2 regions of the Clostridium sp. CM042 genome follow, and region 2 is predicted to be linked to the other one. Evidence: a T-box and tRNA genes for the amino acid it is inferred to sense, from the RefSeq annotation. Region 2 holds a T-box; the other holds one or more tRNA genes.

Region 1 (7,626 bases), 980 kb from region 2:
GTTCTCATAAATAACAGGGAAATTCAATAATCAATAAAAATATATTGCGGTTCATTTATAATTTAAAACTTGAATAATTGGAATATGTAAGTTGTTATATTCCAATTATTTTATAATAGGCACCTAAAAATAATATACTAGCATAATGACTAGTTATTTTTTTTGGTGCCTTTTGGTTACAAATTGTCTAAACCTTTTTATTCACTATCCCTATTAGTAAATGCATAATAGTATACAGGAATTTAGTCAATGGAAAAAGTAATATTTTTTATAGTTATTTAATATGTATAAAGTAAAGGCTGTTTTGTAACGAGAGGAGAAAAAAATGAGAAGAGTTTTTATTACAGTACATTTAAAAAATATCCTTCTATTAATAACTGCATTTATTGCATTTATAGTTATTACTTCTGTTTTAATAGTGGGGGTAGGAAATAATAAAAGTATAAATAAGACTAAAAACTCTGCAATTAAGGTAGAAGACAATGAAAGTATTACCAAATATAGTTCACTAGCTAAAATCACTAAAGTTAAAGTTTTTATGTCAAAAGAAAATACTACAAAAGAACTTAATTTAGAAGAATATGTTACGGGAGTTGTTGCAGCGGAAATGCCAGCTGCTTTTGGAATAGAAGCCTTAAAATCTCAAGCAGTGGCGGCTAGGACTTATGCTTTAGCTCATGTCACAGAAATGGGTGGAACCACATGTAAAAATGGTAATGGAGCTGATTTATGCGATACAGTCCACTGTCAAGTTTATAGGACTAAGGGAGAACATATAAAAGAATGGGGAACTTCTGGTGAAGAAAATTGGAATAAGATTAAAATGGCAGTTGAAGGGACACTAGGACAGGTCTTAACATATAACAACAACTTAGTAATGGAACCTTATTATTTTGCAACTAGCAGTGGAAAAACGGAAAATTCCGAAGAGGTATTTAGCGATAGTATACCTTATTTAAGGAGCGTAGAAAGCCCAGGTGAAGAAAGAGCAGGAAGCTTTAAGAGTAGTAAAACTTTTAAGTATAAAGATCTAAGCCGAATTATAAATAACAACTACAATAATGCTAAGGTAACCTCAACTAATATTAAGAAACTAATAACAGTAATTGATAGGACTGAGGCAGGAAGTGTTAAGAATATTAAGGTAGGGAATATAACAATGACAGGTAGTAAATTTAGAACTATGCTAGGTTTGAAATCATCGAATTTTGAAATGAAGTTTAATTTAAGCAACGTAGAAATAGATTGCAGTGGATATGGTCATGGTGTAGGAATGAGTCAATGGGGTGCGGATGCTATGGCGAAAGATGGGAAAACTTATATTGAAATATTAACTCATTATTATCAAGGGACTGTTATATCCAAATAAAAAATAATATACCAAAGCTGGTTATCCTCTATAAAAAAATGGATAATCAGCTTTGCTTTTTATAAAAAGAAACTTGATGATAAATAGCTCCGCAGGAGATAATAAATAGCTCCGCAGGAGATAATATAAGCAAAACTAAGAGTAAATAATTTAAAATGTAGTATAAACTTAAATAAATTTTAGAAAATATGTATGTTTTAATACAATATGGACAAAAATACAAATGGAGGTGTTTGTATGGATAAGAACGCAAACAATAAGACATTAAACTTTTTTAAGAAGGAAGGATTCTATGTAATTTTATTTGTTTGTTTATGTATAGTAGCTACAGTAGCGTCTATAACAGCAAATAATAATAAGAAACTTTCAAGCAAGCAAGAAGTGTTACAAAAGGAACAAGCAAATGCAGGAGATGTTATAAAAGCGCAACAAAAAGAATATGAGGGTGCTCTTCAAGTAAAAGAAGAAAAACAAGCTAAGGATAAAGCACTTAAAGCAGTACCAAACATCAAAAAGGTTACAACAGGAAATGCAGCATCAGCAGTTTCTAAATCAGTTAATGCTAAATTTGTAAATCCTGTAGCAAATGGATTACTCGCAAGGGCATATTCAAAAGATATTGACTCAGTAGTATGGAAGACGGATGGAAGTTATAGAACAAATTTAGGTATTGATATTCAAGCAAAAATAGGTGAGCCAGTTGTAGCGGTTATGGATGGAATAGTTAAAGAAGTTGGTACTGACGTTGATGGTCAAAAAGGTAAGATGGTTCAAATAGATCATCAAAATGGATTTGTTACTAATAGTACTAATTTAGATGAAAAAATATTAGTAAAAAAAGGGGATAAAGTAACTAAAAAGCAGCAAATTGGTACAGTGGGAAACACAAGCTTAAATTCATTCAAGGAAGAATATGGGTCTCACTTACATTTTGAAGTTTTGCAGAGTAGTAAGAATGTTGATCCTGCTAAATATGTAAAATATGAGAAATATCAACCTGAAGAAACTAAGAAATAACCAATAACCATCTCAATTAGCCATTTTTTAAAAATATATTGGAAGATGACTAATTGGAATGGAATTTAAAAGCAAGATAATGCATATTTATAAATATATAAGGGTTAAGGAGGCAACACTTGAAAGACTATATTGAAAATCGAGTACTAGAAGTTGCTAAGTATATTATTGAGTCAAAATCTACAATAAGAAGAACTGCCAAAGTGTTTGGCGTTAGCAAAAGTACTATACACAAGGATATGACGGAAAGATTGCCTACAATAAATCCTCAAATTGCCAGCGATGCAAAAATAATTTTAGATATAAATAAAGCTGAGCGACATATAAGAGGTGGAAGAGCAACTAAATTGAAATACAAAGAAGCACAAGGATAAAAACATTCGAAGCTAAAAACTATAAAAAAATTTTAAAATTAAAAAAGGGTTTTCTTATAGCTTTATAGAATAGAGTTTAGTATAATTTAAATATTGAATATACTAAAGAGCAGGAGTGGTTTTGAAATGTTTTTTTTTAGAGTGGGTACAGAAATGGGAATAGATTTGGGTACATCTACAGTGCTTGTATATATTAAAGGAAAAGGTGTTATATTAAAAGAACCTTCTGTTGTTGCCATAGATAGAAATAATAATAGGGTATTGGCAGTAGGAAAAGAAGCAAGGCAAATGATAGGAAGAACACCAGGCAATATTGTGGCAATACGTCCTATGAGGGACGGTGTTATTTCGGATTATGATATAACTGAAAAAATGTTAAATCATTTTATAAAGAAGGCTTGTGGAAAAAGAAGGCTATCTTCTCCAAAAGTTGTAATATGTGTACCTTGCGAAGCAACGGAAGTAGAAAGAAGAGCGGTAGAAGATGCAGGTAGAAATGCTGGAGCTAAGAAAGTCCAACTTATAGAAGAACCACTAGCAGCGGCAATCGGAGCAGGACTTGATATTACTAGAGCAAGTGGTAATATGGTTATTGACATTGGTGGAGGTACAACTGATATTGCAGTTATTTCTTTAGGAGGCATGGTTGTACGTGAATCAGTTAAGGTAGCTGGTGATAAGTTTGATGAAGAGATTATAAAATATATCAGAAAAAAACATAAATTAATGATTGGTGAGAGGACTGCAGAGGATTTAAAAATAAACATAGGTTGTGCTTATAAACAAGAAGAAGAGACAAGCATGGAGATAAGAGGAAGAGATTTAATTACAGGTCTTCCTAAGAATTTAGAAGTATCATCAGACGAAATGAGAGAAGCTTTAAAAGAGACGGTATCTTTAATAGCAGGATGTGCACATTCCGTATTAGAAAAAACTCCACCTGAACTTTCAGCAGATATAGCTGATAAAGGTATAGTTATGACTGGTGGAGGTGCATTGTTAAAAGGCTTAGGTAAGCTCGTACAAGAGGTTACTAAAGTACCGGTATATCTAGCGGAGGATCCGGTTTCATGCGTAGCACTCGGAACAGGTAAAGTATTGGATTATATGGATAAGTTAGATAATTCGTTCAATGGAAGAGAATTATACTTAACAGAATAAAAAGTATAAACAAGCTATAAAAATAAGCAATACAATTATTAGTTTAATTGTATTGCTTATTTTTATATTATATGAAATTTCTGAATTAAAATCGTGGATAATTATTTAAACAGGACTTAAATTATTTTCTTCATTGTTAAGGGAGTACAAATAATATGAATGCAAAAGAGATCTGCTTAAAACATTAGCAATTTCCATTACCAAACTCAATCTTATGTTTCTATTAGTAAACAATTCACTGTCATCACTTGAATCTACTATACCTATTAATGAAACATTGCCTACCTTAGGAAGGGTTTTCCCTACACCTTTGCCAGGATGAATTGGATAATTTCTAGCTTGGAGTTCTCCAATGTTTGAAATGTCTCCTAAACAAGCATCTACACCTATTATAGTACAATTTGGGTGCAAAGCATTTATTTTAGATAATTTACTATCTATGTTTAAGGCATGAATTGGATTATCTATAGTGCCATATACAGGTAATGGAAAGGAACTATTTTTTAAAAGTGTACCAACTAAAGGACCTAGACAATCACCTATACATCTATCGGTACCTATGCAAACAACTAAAGTATTTTTGTCAATATAGTCTTTTAGAAAATTAGAAAGTGTATAGTATGCTAAAGGATCTTTATAATGGATTTTAGCTTTACTCAAGAAATATACCTCCTTGTATTGCGCTGGGAAAAATAATTAGTTTCCTATGAATAATTTATATGAATAAATCCCGCGTATTATTATAATAAAAGAATAAAAAAATGATTAATAGAAAATAATACATATGTATATTAATTATATAAAGGAAAACCAAATAAAAAATATAATGAATTATTTGTGGGGAATAGTAAGTTGTATCAATGCTTAATATTGAGCAAATATGCGAATAATATAGTTATGTAGAGGAGAAGTCGTTTATTAAAAGAAAATAGACTTGAAATTAATTAATTAAAGTTGTATAATAATTCTTGTCGACACGGTAAAACGGCAAAATGATAAAAAATATAATATGCTGGCATGGCTCAACGGTAGAGCAGCTGACTTGTAATCAGCAGGTTGTAGGTTCAATTCCTATTGCCAGCTCCATAAGTGGAGGAGTTCCCGAGTGGCCAAAGGGGGCAGACTGTAAATCTGTTACGTAATGTTTCGATGGTTCGAATCCGTCCTCCTCCACCATTTATAATGATTTACAATAAATTATGGTTTACAATAAATTATGGGAGCATAGCTCAGCTGGGAGAGCATCTGCCTTACAAGCAGAGGGTCACAGGTTCGAACCCTGTTGTTCCCACCATAATAATCTCTTTAAAATAGAATAAAATGCATGCTGGCATGGCTCAACGGTAGAGCAGCTGACTTGTAATCAGCAGGTTGTAGGTTCAATTCCTATTGCCAGCTCCATATATGGAGGAGTTCCCGAGTGGCCAAAGGGGGCAGACTGTAAATCTGTTACGTAATGTTTCGATGGTTCGAATCCGTCCTCCTCCACCAAAAGACATCTATAGATGTCTTTTTTATTTTTAGGAGAGTTTAGATTTTGTTGACACTATAGAATGCATGTGGTATTATGATTAAAACTTAATAATTGATAACTCTTATCAAGAGAGGTGGAGGGAAAAAGGCCCTATGAAACCCGGCAACCGGTGCAATGCACCATGGTGCCAATTCCTGCAGTTATAATCTGCAAGATAAGGGAGATGGTTAAATCACCTCTTCTTATATTTGGAAGAGGTTTTATTTTTTTACAAGGAAATTCCAGAGCAGTAGAAAGGAGAATTATAATGAAAAGACTATTTACATCAGAATCTGTTACAGAAGGACATCCAGACAAAATTTGTGATCAAATTTCAGATGCAGTACTCGATGCTATTTTAGAACAAGATCCTTATGCTAGAGTTGCTTGTGAAACAGCAGTTACTACAGGAATGGTTTTAGTTATGGGAGAGATAACAACTAATTGTTATGTAGATGTTCCTAAAGTTGTTAGGAATACCATTGAAGGCATAGGATATACTAGAGCAAAATATGGTTTTGATGCTAGTACATGTGCAGTACTTACATCTATTAATGAACAATCGCCAGATATAGCTATGGGAGTTGATGAGGCCTTAGAATCTAAATCAGGTGAGGTTGATAAGGTTGACTCAATAGGTGCTGGTGATCAAGGCATGATGTTTGGGTTTGCAACCAATGAGACACCGGAGTACATGCCACTACCGATTGCTATGGCTCACAGATTAGCAAGGAAATTAAGCGAAGTAAGAAAAAATGGCACATTAGATTACTTAAGACCAGATGGAAAGACTCAAGTTACTGTAGAGTATGAAGATAATAAGCCAGTAAGAATAGATACTATTGTTATTTCAACTCAACATGCAGAAGAAGTAATTCATGATCAAATTGAAAATGATTTAAAAGAGTATGTAATAAAACCTGTAGTTCCAAGTGGATTATTAGATGAAAATACTAAATATTATATAAATCCTACAGGTAGATTTGTAATTGGAGGACCGCAAGGAGACTCTGGTTTAACAGGAAGAAAAATAATAGTAGATACTTATGGTGGATATGGAAGACATGGCGGTGGAGCATTCTCAGGAAAAGATGCGACAAAAGTTGATAGATCTGCTGCATATGCTGCAAGATGGGTTGCTAAAAATTTAGTTGCTGCAGGAGTTTCAGATAAATTGGAAATTCAGTTAGCTTATGCTATAGGTGTAGCTAAACCGGTGTCTATAGAGGTTGAAACTTTCGGAACAGGAAAAATCGCCGATGATAAAATAGTTCAAATAGTTGAAAAAGTATTTGATTTAAGGCCAGCTGTAATTATAAGAGAATTAGAACTAAGAAGACCTGTTTATAAACAAGTAGCTGCCTATGGACATTTTGGAAGAATTGATTTAGATCTTTCATGGGAAAAACTAAACAAGGTTGATGAAATAAAAAAGTACGTATAATATAAAAAAAGGGATAACAATTATTAATTGTTATCCCTTTTTAGTGCATGTGATTATTAAGCAGTATTTTGATAAAACCTAAGATAGGGGTATACTGAACATAAGAGATGTAAAATACATATGATATAATAACATTAATAATAATATTATTGTTAATAATATTATTAATGTTATTATATGAATTTATAAATAGGAGAGATTTTATGCCGGAAATACAAGGGATAATCGAAGATGTAGTATTTCATAATGAAGAAAATGGATATATAATTGCTCATTTGAATGATAATAAAAAGCAGATAACTGTGGTAGGCATTGTGCCATATATAAGTGAAGGGCAGAACCTGAAATTAACGGGGGAATGGGTTACTCATCCTCAATTTGGCAAGCAATTTAGAATAATACAATGTGAGGAAATAATACCTAGTTCACTTGAAGGTATAGAAAAATATTTAGCTTCAGGAGTTATTCAAGGAATTGGACCAATAACTGCTAAAAAAATTGTACAGCACTTTGGTGAAAACACCATGAATATATTAGATAATGAAATTGAAAGATTAAAAGAGATTGATGGTGTAGGACAAAAAAAGATTCAATTAATTTTTGAATCATATTCTAAGCAACGAGAAGTTAAAAACATAATGATATTTCTTCAAACATATGGAGTAACACCTAACCAATGTGTGAAAATTTATAAAAAATATGGAGGAGACTCTATAAAGGTAGTGCAGGATAATCCTTATGTGTTAAC
Region 2 (7,626 bases):
ATATTTACTGTTTTTACGCTCGTCGCAATCTTTACATTTTTGCTATCAATCTTTTTACCTTTTTTTCTATCATCTTTAATAATCAATTTGAATTGATATTCATTTTCTTTAACATTTATAGGCAAATCCAAATAATAATACTGTTCTGAAATAGAATTGAATATTTTTATATCATTAAGTTTTTGATCAAATACATTCATAATTTTCGAGTAAGCCTCTGGTTTTAGATTAAGCTTATTTTCAATAACGGCTTTAACTGTATTTTTAATCTCTTCAGTCTTTAATTTGATTTGCTCTTTAATGAGAAAATCTGTAGTTATATTTTCTATCTCGTTTTCAATGTTATTTATAATTCCCTTGTCTATCTCTGAAACATTTAGTTCATTTTTTATCATATTTATAATTTCACTAAGTAGATTGTTTTTACCATAACCATTAACTTTAGTATTGGCGGAAGTTTTACCATCTATTCCCACATTGTTAACAATATCCTTTTGTAGTTTATTTAATGGCAGTTCTTTATTTGGCTTTATATCTTCTAAATTATTACTGTCAGGTTCAAACTGTATTATATCTAATTCGTTTAACTCTTTATTTATCAAATTAACATTAGTTGTATCACTATTTAAAAGATAGGTATTCATATCTTTTAAATTGTTATATATAGCTGACTCTCCTTTAAATAGCTTTATAAAGCTCTCCAGATTTCCTTTAGTAAGTTCTATATTGTTTTCTTTAAGTAATAATATCTCATCAACATCTAAATTCTTTAATGCTTGAAAAAAACTTTTTAATATTTTTGTTATTTCATTTGCCTTTTCACTATTAGGGTCAATATTTCTACTATTAAGATATTTACCAATAAAATTTTCCTCTTTATCAGGATTTAAAGATATTTTTTCTCTGAAATCAACTAAATTTTTTATATCAATTATATTATCTTTAGTTAAAGGCATATCATGTTTTATCATTTTTTCAAAAAGCAAGGTATCTGTCTTGTCAGTACTTAAGGGGTTCCCCTTAGAAAACTCTTCTAAAATATCATTTTCTACGGTTTTGCCCTCTTTATCTTCATATAATAATTTTATTTTCAGCATGCCATCTTCAAAACCTTCTACAACAAACTTAAGCACACTACCATCAGGGACTTGTTCTAGTGGCTTATTAATCTTTGCAGAAAACTGCCATCCATCTAATAATTTTAAATTAACTTCTCCCTTTTGCTGATCTGTACTTACAATTCTTGCATTGAACTTTTCCTGGGCTTCAAAAGATATTTTACTAAAAGCTTTTTTAGCTTGTGGATTCTTTAAAATTAAAGTATTGCTAATTAAAGACATAAGCCACCTCCCATTTATTTGGCATAAGGCATATTCAAATTCATATGCCCTATAACTTTTTCAAAAGTTATCACTACTTTATTATCGTATAAAATATTTTTTTTTAAAGGGTACGGTTAATAATTATATATTAGTTATTAACCGTACCCTAAAAAAACAAAACAAAGTTAAAATATAAATTTCAACTTTGTTTTTCTAAAAATTTGCTATTCTATTTTTAAAGAATAGTATTTTTTCTTTCCTTTTTTAATAAGCACACAGCCATCTTTAAAATTTTCTTCTAAAAGTGTTGCATTTTTATCTTCAATCTTTTTATCGTTAATAGTTAATCCACCCTGCTCAATTAATCTTCTAGCTTCTGCTTTTGATGGCACCACTTTAGTGTACACTAATATATCCATTAATCCTGCATTCTTCATGTCGTAAGGTATAGATACTGTAGGTACGTTACTCATATTAGTTCCACCACCAAATAAGGCTTCTGCTGCAGTTTGAGCTTTTATAGCTTCTTCTTCCCCATGAATAAGTTTTGTAACCTCAAAAGCTAAAACTTTTTTAGCTTCATTGATTTTTTCGTCTTTTAAAGCACTTAAACGCCTAACTTCATCCATAGGTACAAAAGTAAGTAAGGATAAGCATTTTTCTACATCTGAGTCCGCAATATTTCTCCAGTATTGGTAAAAATCATAAGGAGATGTTTTATCTGCATCAAGCCATAGAGCTCCATTTACAGTTTTACCCATTTTAATTCCTTCGCTATTTGTAAGTAATGTGCAAGTCATTCCATAAGAAGCTTTACTTTCTTTTTTTCTTATTAGTTCTATACCAGCAATTATGTTAGACCATTGATCATCTCCACCTAACTCCATAGTACATCCATATTTTTTATTTAACATTAAAAAGTCATATCCTTGCATAAGCATATAGTTAAATTCAAAAAAAGATAAACCTTTTTCTAGTCTCTGTTTAAAACACTCAGCAGCTAACATCTTATTTACTGAGAAATGTACTCCTATATCTCTTATAAAATCTACGTAATTTAAATTTAAAAGCCAGTTTGCATTATTTTCAAGGATTGCTTTACCATCACTAAAATCTATAAGTTTTGAAAGCTGTGATTTTATGCAAGATATATTATGATCAATTTCTTCTTTTGAAAGCATTTTCCTCATATCTGTTTTACCAGATGGATCACCAATCATTGTAGTTCCACCACCAACTAAGGCTATGGGTCTATGCCCTGCTCTTTGCATATGAGCCATAAACATCATAGTAATAAAATGGCCAATATGTAGGCTATCCGCTGTTGGGTCATATCCTATATAAAATGTTACCTTTTCCTGTCCTAATATTTTCTTCATTTCATCCTCGTGAGTAAGTTGTTTTATATACCCTCTCTCGTAAAGCGTATCATATACATTTTCCATAATTTATTCCTCCTTATTTTGCTTCTCTATTACTTATTAAAATGTGTCTAAACTAAAAAAAACGCCCCCCTAAGAAAGGGACGAAGTAATTTCCGTGGTACCACCCAAATTGATTTAACAATCCGCTCATTCCTTATAACGTAAGGTCAACCCGTCTCAGCTTACTCATCATCTTCGATGCTATTTACTCATCATCTTCGATGCTGCTTCAGCTTAAAGCTCCCGAATGTATTTCACTATAATCCTTAACTAGTTCACACCTACCACTAGCTCTCTTAATAATTCCTACAGTTACTTTTTTCTTTCATAGCCTTTTAGATATAATTATTCATATTATTAATTATATCTGTGTATTTATAATATATCAAGTAATATAATTGCTCATTTACTGTATTTATATTTGTTTAGGTGCTATTTACGCTGATTTGAGACTATTTGCTCTATATAAAATAAAAGCAGGGCTAAAAACCCTGCATTACATTCAAATAAATAATATTTTATCTCTTTATGTGCTATAATTCTTTAAAAATTCTGGTGGATTTAAGCATTCGCAACCTACATTCACATAAAATTCCAAGCTATACTTTTTAGCTAAAGTATCCATTTTAGAAAACAATTGTGCCGTATGCTCGAGTTTATCATCAACAACATTAAATACACCATCAACAAAAATTGTATCAATATCGTAATCTCTAGAAAGCATACCGCACAAAAATCCATAAAAATCATCCTGACTTTTTAAATCAAACTCATTAGTAGCTACAAATCTCATTTTTCTATTTAATTGCAAAGTAGCTTTAGCATCATCATCAATATAAACTATGTTTCCTTTAACTTTATCAACCGTCTCGTTCGCTAATTTAATCAGAGCTTTAGTTTTACCTGAACCCTTTCTACCACAAAATACATGAATCATGTTAACCGCCTCCTATTTTATCTAATATAACCAGATAATTATTAAACAGGTCTACACCGTACGTAATATTGTTATCATAATATATTATGCTTATAGTAGTGCAATGTTTCATATTCCTAAAGTAATTTTTATAATTATAATTTACAACAAAAAAAACGATGGAATACCACCGCCTTTTTATTGAAAGTTTTTAATAATCCCTGTGTTCTTTATTTGTACTTCTACTTCAACTTTTAATTCAGTTTTATTGATAACATCTTCCATTTTTATTTTTGGATATTTTACATAAAATTCTTCATTTACATTAAAGATATCTATTCCCATACTCTTGTATTTTGCAAACAGATTATTGCAGGATTTCATAATATTTTCTTGTGACTTCTCTTGGATTTTACTGATATTTTCTTTTGTAAATATAATATCTTTTTGAGCTTCTGCTAAATCCACATCAATTTTAATTTTCTTTTTTAAATGAACAATATTATCATAATAACTGATTTCTGTCTTAGTTTTGCTTTTTAAAATTTCTAAAGTTACAAATTTATTAATATCACAAGGATTAGTTACTTCTAAAGTACCACCTGAAATAGAATTAGTTAAAAAGTTAAATCCTTGCCCCTCTTCTCTTGATAATACGCTAACCATTTTATCGTCTTTGATCACCGCTCCACCATTTACTTCTAATTTTTCCTCTAAATTATCTTTTGGGATATCTATTATGGTTACTACATTGGTTCTGTCTCCCATATTTCTTTGATTGTAATACTCATTTAAAGTTAGTTTTACAGCTCTTGAATACGCCCCAATATTTTCCATAAGCTGCACTAGAAATACTCCAATGTATTTCTCTTCAACAATATTTAGCTTCATAAGTTTCTCTGGATCCCCCCTATATATTGCAATATAAGGCCTTAAAATCAATTCTTGATCACGATCCATAAAATCTATAAAATTATCAAGACCGAATTCTGCGGCCTTTTGAGTAAATATTATGGCCTTATTTTGTGTATAATTTAATTTATAGCTGGAAGTAGTACTCATATTTCTAACAGCTTCAAACATTGTTTTTCCCGTTGCCTTAAATAAGATTCTTTGATCCATACTTTCAGGTGATGTCCCCCTTATCCCCTTAAAAGCTTCAACATATAATATAGTATTACCGGTATCATCTACATCTATTACTAATGCAGAAACAAATAAAACCTTATTAATATCCTTATAACTAAAACATGATGTCATAGTAAAACAATTCGTTATTATGCATATTATAACTAATATTTTTTTATACTTATTCATTGTAATCATCCTTATCAAAAATACTATTAGATATCTTGCTAAGATCTTTTCTATATAATACATCCTTAAGTTTAAAGCTTTCTAGTGTCCCTAAAGGGAATAGATATGGATATCCACAACTCTCGAGTCCCGCCATATGTGAAATTAAAATAAAGAAACTAATATAAAATCCTGGTAGCCCAAGCACCGAGGAAAACAAAATAATAATTATATTCCATATGGATAGAGCACCATAAAGCTTAGGAACCAAAAAAGAAGAAATAGATGAAAGTGCCACGATTACTATAGTGCTTTGTGATGCTAAACTCGCCCCCACCGCAGCATCGCCTAAAATTAATGCTCCAACAATGCTCATTGACTGGCCTATTGGTAATGGTAGTCTTACTCCTGCCTCTCGAAGTAATTGAAAGAAAAAAGTCATTAATAATAGCTCTATAACCGTAGGGAGAGGTACACCGGCTCTAGAAACTGCGAGCTTTACGGCAATTACCGTTGGAATAAGCGAAAAGTGAAAAGTTGAAATAGCCAAATATACGCCTGACAATAAGGAAGCTAATCCAAAGGCGACCACTCTCATGATTCTTGATAAATTACCAAAATATTTATTAGAAAAATAATCATCTGGTGTTTGAAAATTATCCACAAAAAAATATGGTGCAGTAATTACAAAAGGCGTTCCATCTACGATTATTGCTATTTTCCCCTCTAAAAGCTTTGCTGCCGCCACATCTGGTTTTTCGGTAGTGCCTATGGTGTCAAAAGCTGTGTTTGTATTTTTTAATTCTTCTTCAATGTAACTTGTGTCTAATATAAACTCTAATTTTATATTAGTCACCTTTTTTCTTATATAATCAACAAGTTTCTTCGGGGCCACACCTTCTATATAGCATATTACGGCTACTGTATTAGATTTACTTCCTAAAATTACTGGTTCAAATTTCAAATTTGAATTTTTTATTTTCCGCCTAATCATTGATACATTATCTACAAAAGCCTCCGTAAAACCTTCTCTTGGTCCTTTAATTACATCTTCTGTAGGAGGTACACCTACACTCCGCCTTACATACCCCTTAGCCTCACAATAAATCGCTTTATTTGAAAAAGAAAATATAAGCACCAAGTCTCCAGATAAAATGTGATATATAGCCTCGTCATTACTATTAATATCTCCAATGCTATTAGCCGGTAATACTTCTTTTTTTATATCCTCTAAATCTACAGTCCAAATTTTGTGCTGCATTAGAGGGTTAAATATATATTCACTAATAAAGTTAGAATCACATAAATCATCAATAAATACACCAAATATTGTTCCTAAATCACACTCTATCTCCCTATATTTGACATCGTAACTATTTTTTAATTTTTCTTTAACATAATCTATATTTATTTTTTCCATTTTAATCACCCAGTTTATTATTTGTAATATTTAAGTTTAATATTCTGAAATCAGGGAAATAATACAAATATATTACAAATTTTATTGAAGCACGGTGTAGAATAAAAATAAGGAGGAGGCAAAATGGATAAGATAAATACAAAACATTTAATGTTCATAATTTGGGGAACCTCCATTGTAGCAATGAAAACTTACCCCAATGTATTCATTATAAATGGAGGTAGAGATTCCTGGATTTCCGTTATTATTGCCTCTATTATTTTATTATTATTTTTTGTTTATTTACTTTTCGTTTGTAAAAAAAGCAATTGCTATGATATGGATAAAATATACCATAGAGCTTTAGGTAAAACCATGGGAGATATTTTTTTAATTTTATTTATCCTAACTTTAATTGTAAGCTTAATAGAAAGTTCTTCGGTAGAAGCAAATGCCTTGCACCTAAATATGCTCTCAGATACTCCTGTTTGGTTTTTTCTCTTGTTTATATTAATACCAGCCGTTTATATTACAAAGAAGGGTTCTAGAGCAGTAACTATAGTTACTATTATTGGTATATGTCTTATTATGGTAGCAGGTATAAACCTAGCAATTCTTACAGCTAAATATAAAGATTATAGTTACCTACGCCCTATAATGGCGGGCGGCGTCACTACCTCTTTTATTTTATCTATAATAAAAGCACTTGGATGTTACGGTAGTATAGCTATTTGTATTCCATTTTTATCTAGAGTAACTAATAAGTCAAAAATCACAAAACATTGCGTTATTGCAATATTAATTGTAATACAGATGGAGATTTTCGCAAACATAGGTGTTTTAACTACCTTCGGCGTAGTTAGAGCCTTGAACATTAACTATCCTAAGCTCATACAAACTCAGTTAGTTAATTATTTCGGTTTTATAGAAGGAGGGGAGTTTTATGTAATGCTTCAAGTGGTAGGTGGTTGGTTTATAAAATATGTATTAACACTAAGCGCTATACTAATTTTATTAAAAAAGCTTTCTTTCCTTAATAAATACAGTGTATACATTATTACTTTATTTGTATTCATAATCTCCTATTTCACTTCCGCTAAGGTAGTATTATTATATAAATTTTTAAATCTTTACGTCTATTTTTCTGTAATAAGCTTCATGTTAATACCAACAATAATTTTCAGTATATTTTACTTTAAAACTAAAAAAAACACTAGAAATGACTGTATAAATAGAAAATAAAAAGAGAAACAATATTTGTCCTATATT

What was found. A T-box is a leader RNA that pairs with one kind of tRNA and senses whether it is charged. The one in region 2 lies ahead of tyrS (tyrosine--tRNA ligase), so its partner is inferred to be a tRNA-Tyr.
Region 1: it encodes a tRNA-Tyr, which carries the amino acid that the T-box ahead of tyrS (tyrosine--tRNA ligase) is inferred to sense. The anticodon was not compared.

Annotation. Positions count from the first base shown of each region.
Region 1 is NZ_CM143646.1:2,174,715-2,182,340, reverse strand. It holds gene murA (UDP-N-acetylglucosamine 1-carboxyvinyltransferase) at 1-14, shown strand, start outside; gene spoIID (stage II sporulation protein D) at 326-1,369, shown strand; gene ACWJJ7_RS10285 (peptidoglycan DD-metalloendopeptidase family protein) at 1,607-2,386, shown strand; gene spoIIID (sporulation transcriptional regulator SpoIIID) at 2,506-2,760, shown strand; gene mreB (rod shape-determining protein MreB) at 2,887-3,921, shown strand; gene yyaC (spore protease YyaC) at 4,027-4,581, opposite strand; tRNA gene ACWJJ7_RS10265 (tRNA-Thr) at 4,933-5,007, shown strand; tRNA gene ACWJJ7_RS10260 (tRNA-Tyr) at 5,013-5,097, shown strand; tRNA gene ACWJJ7_RS10255 (tRNA-Val) at 5,140-5,215, shown strand; tRNA gene ACWJJ7_RS10250 (tRNA-Thr) at 5,248-5,322, shown strand; tRNA gene ACWJJ7_RS10245 (tRNA-Tyr) at 5,328-5,412, shown strand; SAM riboswitch class I at 5,514-5,616, shown strand; gene metK (methionine adenosyltransferase) at 5,703-6,878, shown strand; gene recD2 (SF1B family DNA helicase RecD2) at 7,082-7,626, shown strand, end outside.
Region 2 is NZ_CM143646.1:3,150,297-3,157,922, reverse strand. It holds gene ACWJJ7_RS15010 (hypothetical protein) at 1-1,340, opposite strand, end outside; gene tyrS (tyrosine--tRNA ligase) at 1,547-2,767, opposite strand; T-box leader at 2,841-3,084, opposite strand; gene ACWJJ7_RS15000 (hypothetical protein) at 3,273-3,683, opposite strand; gene ACWJJ7_RS14995 (Ger(x)C family spore germination protein) at 3,861-4,979, opposite strand; gene ACWJJ7_RS14990 (spore germination protein) at 4,972-6,378, opposite strand; gene ACWJJ7_RS14985 (GerAB/ArcD/ProY family transporter) at 6,502-7,599, shown strand.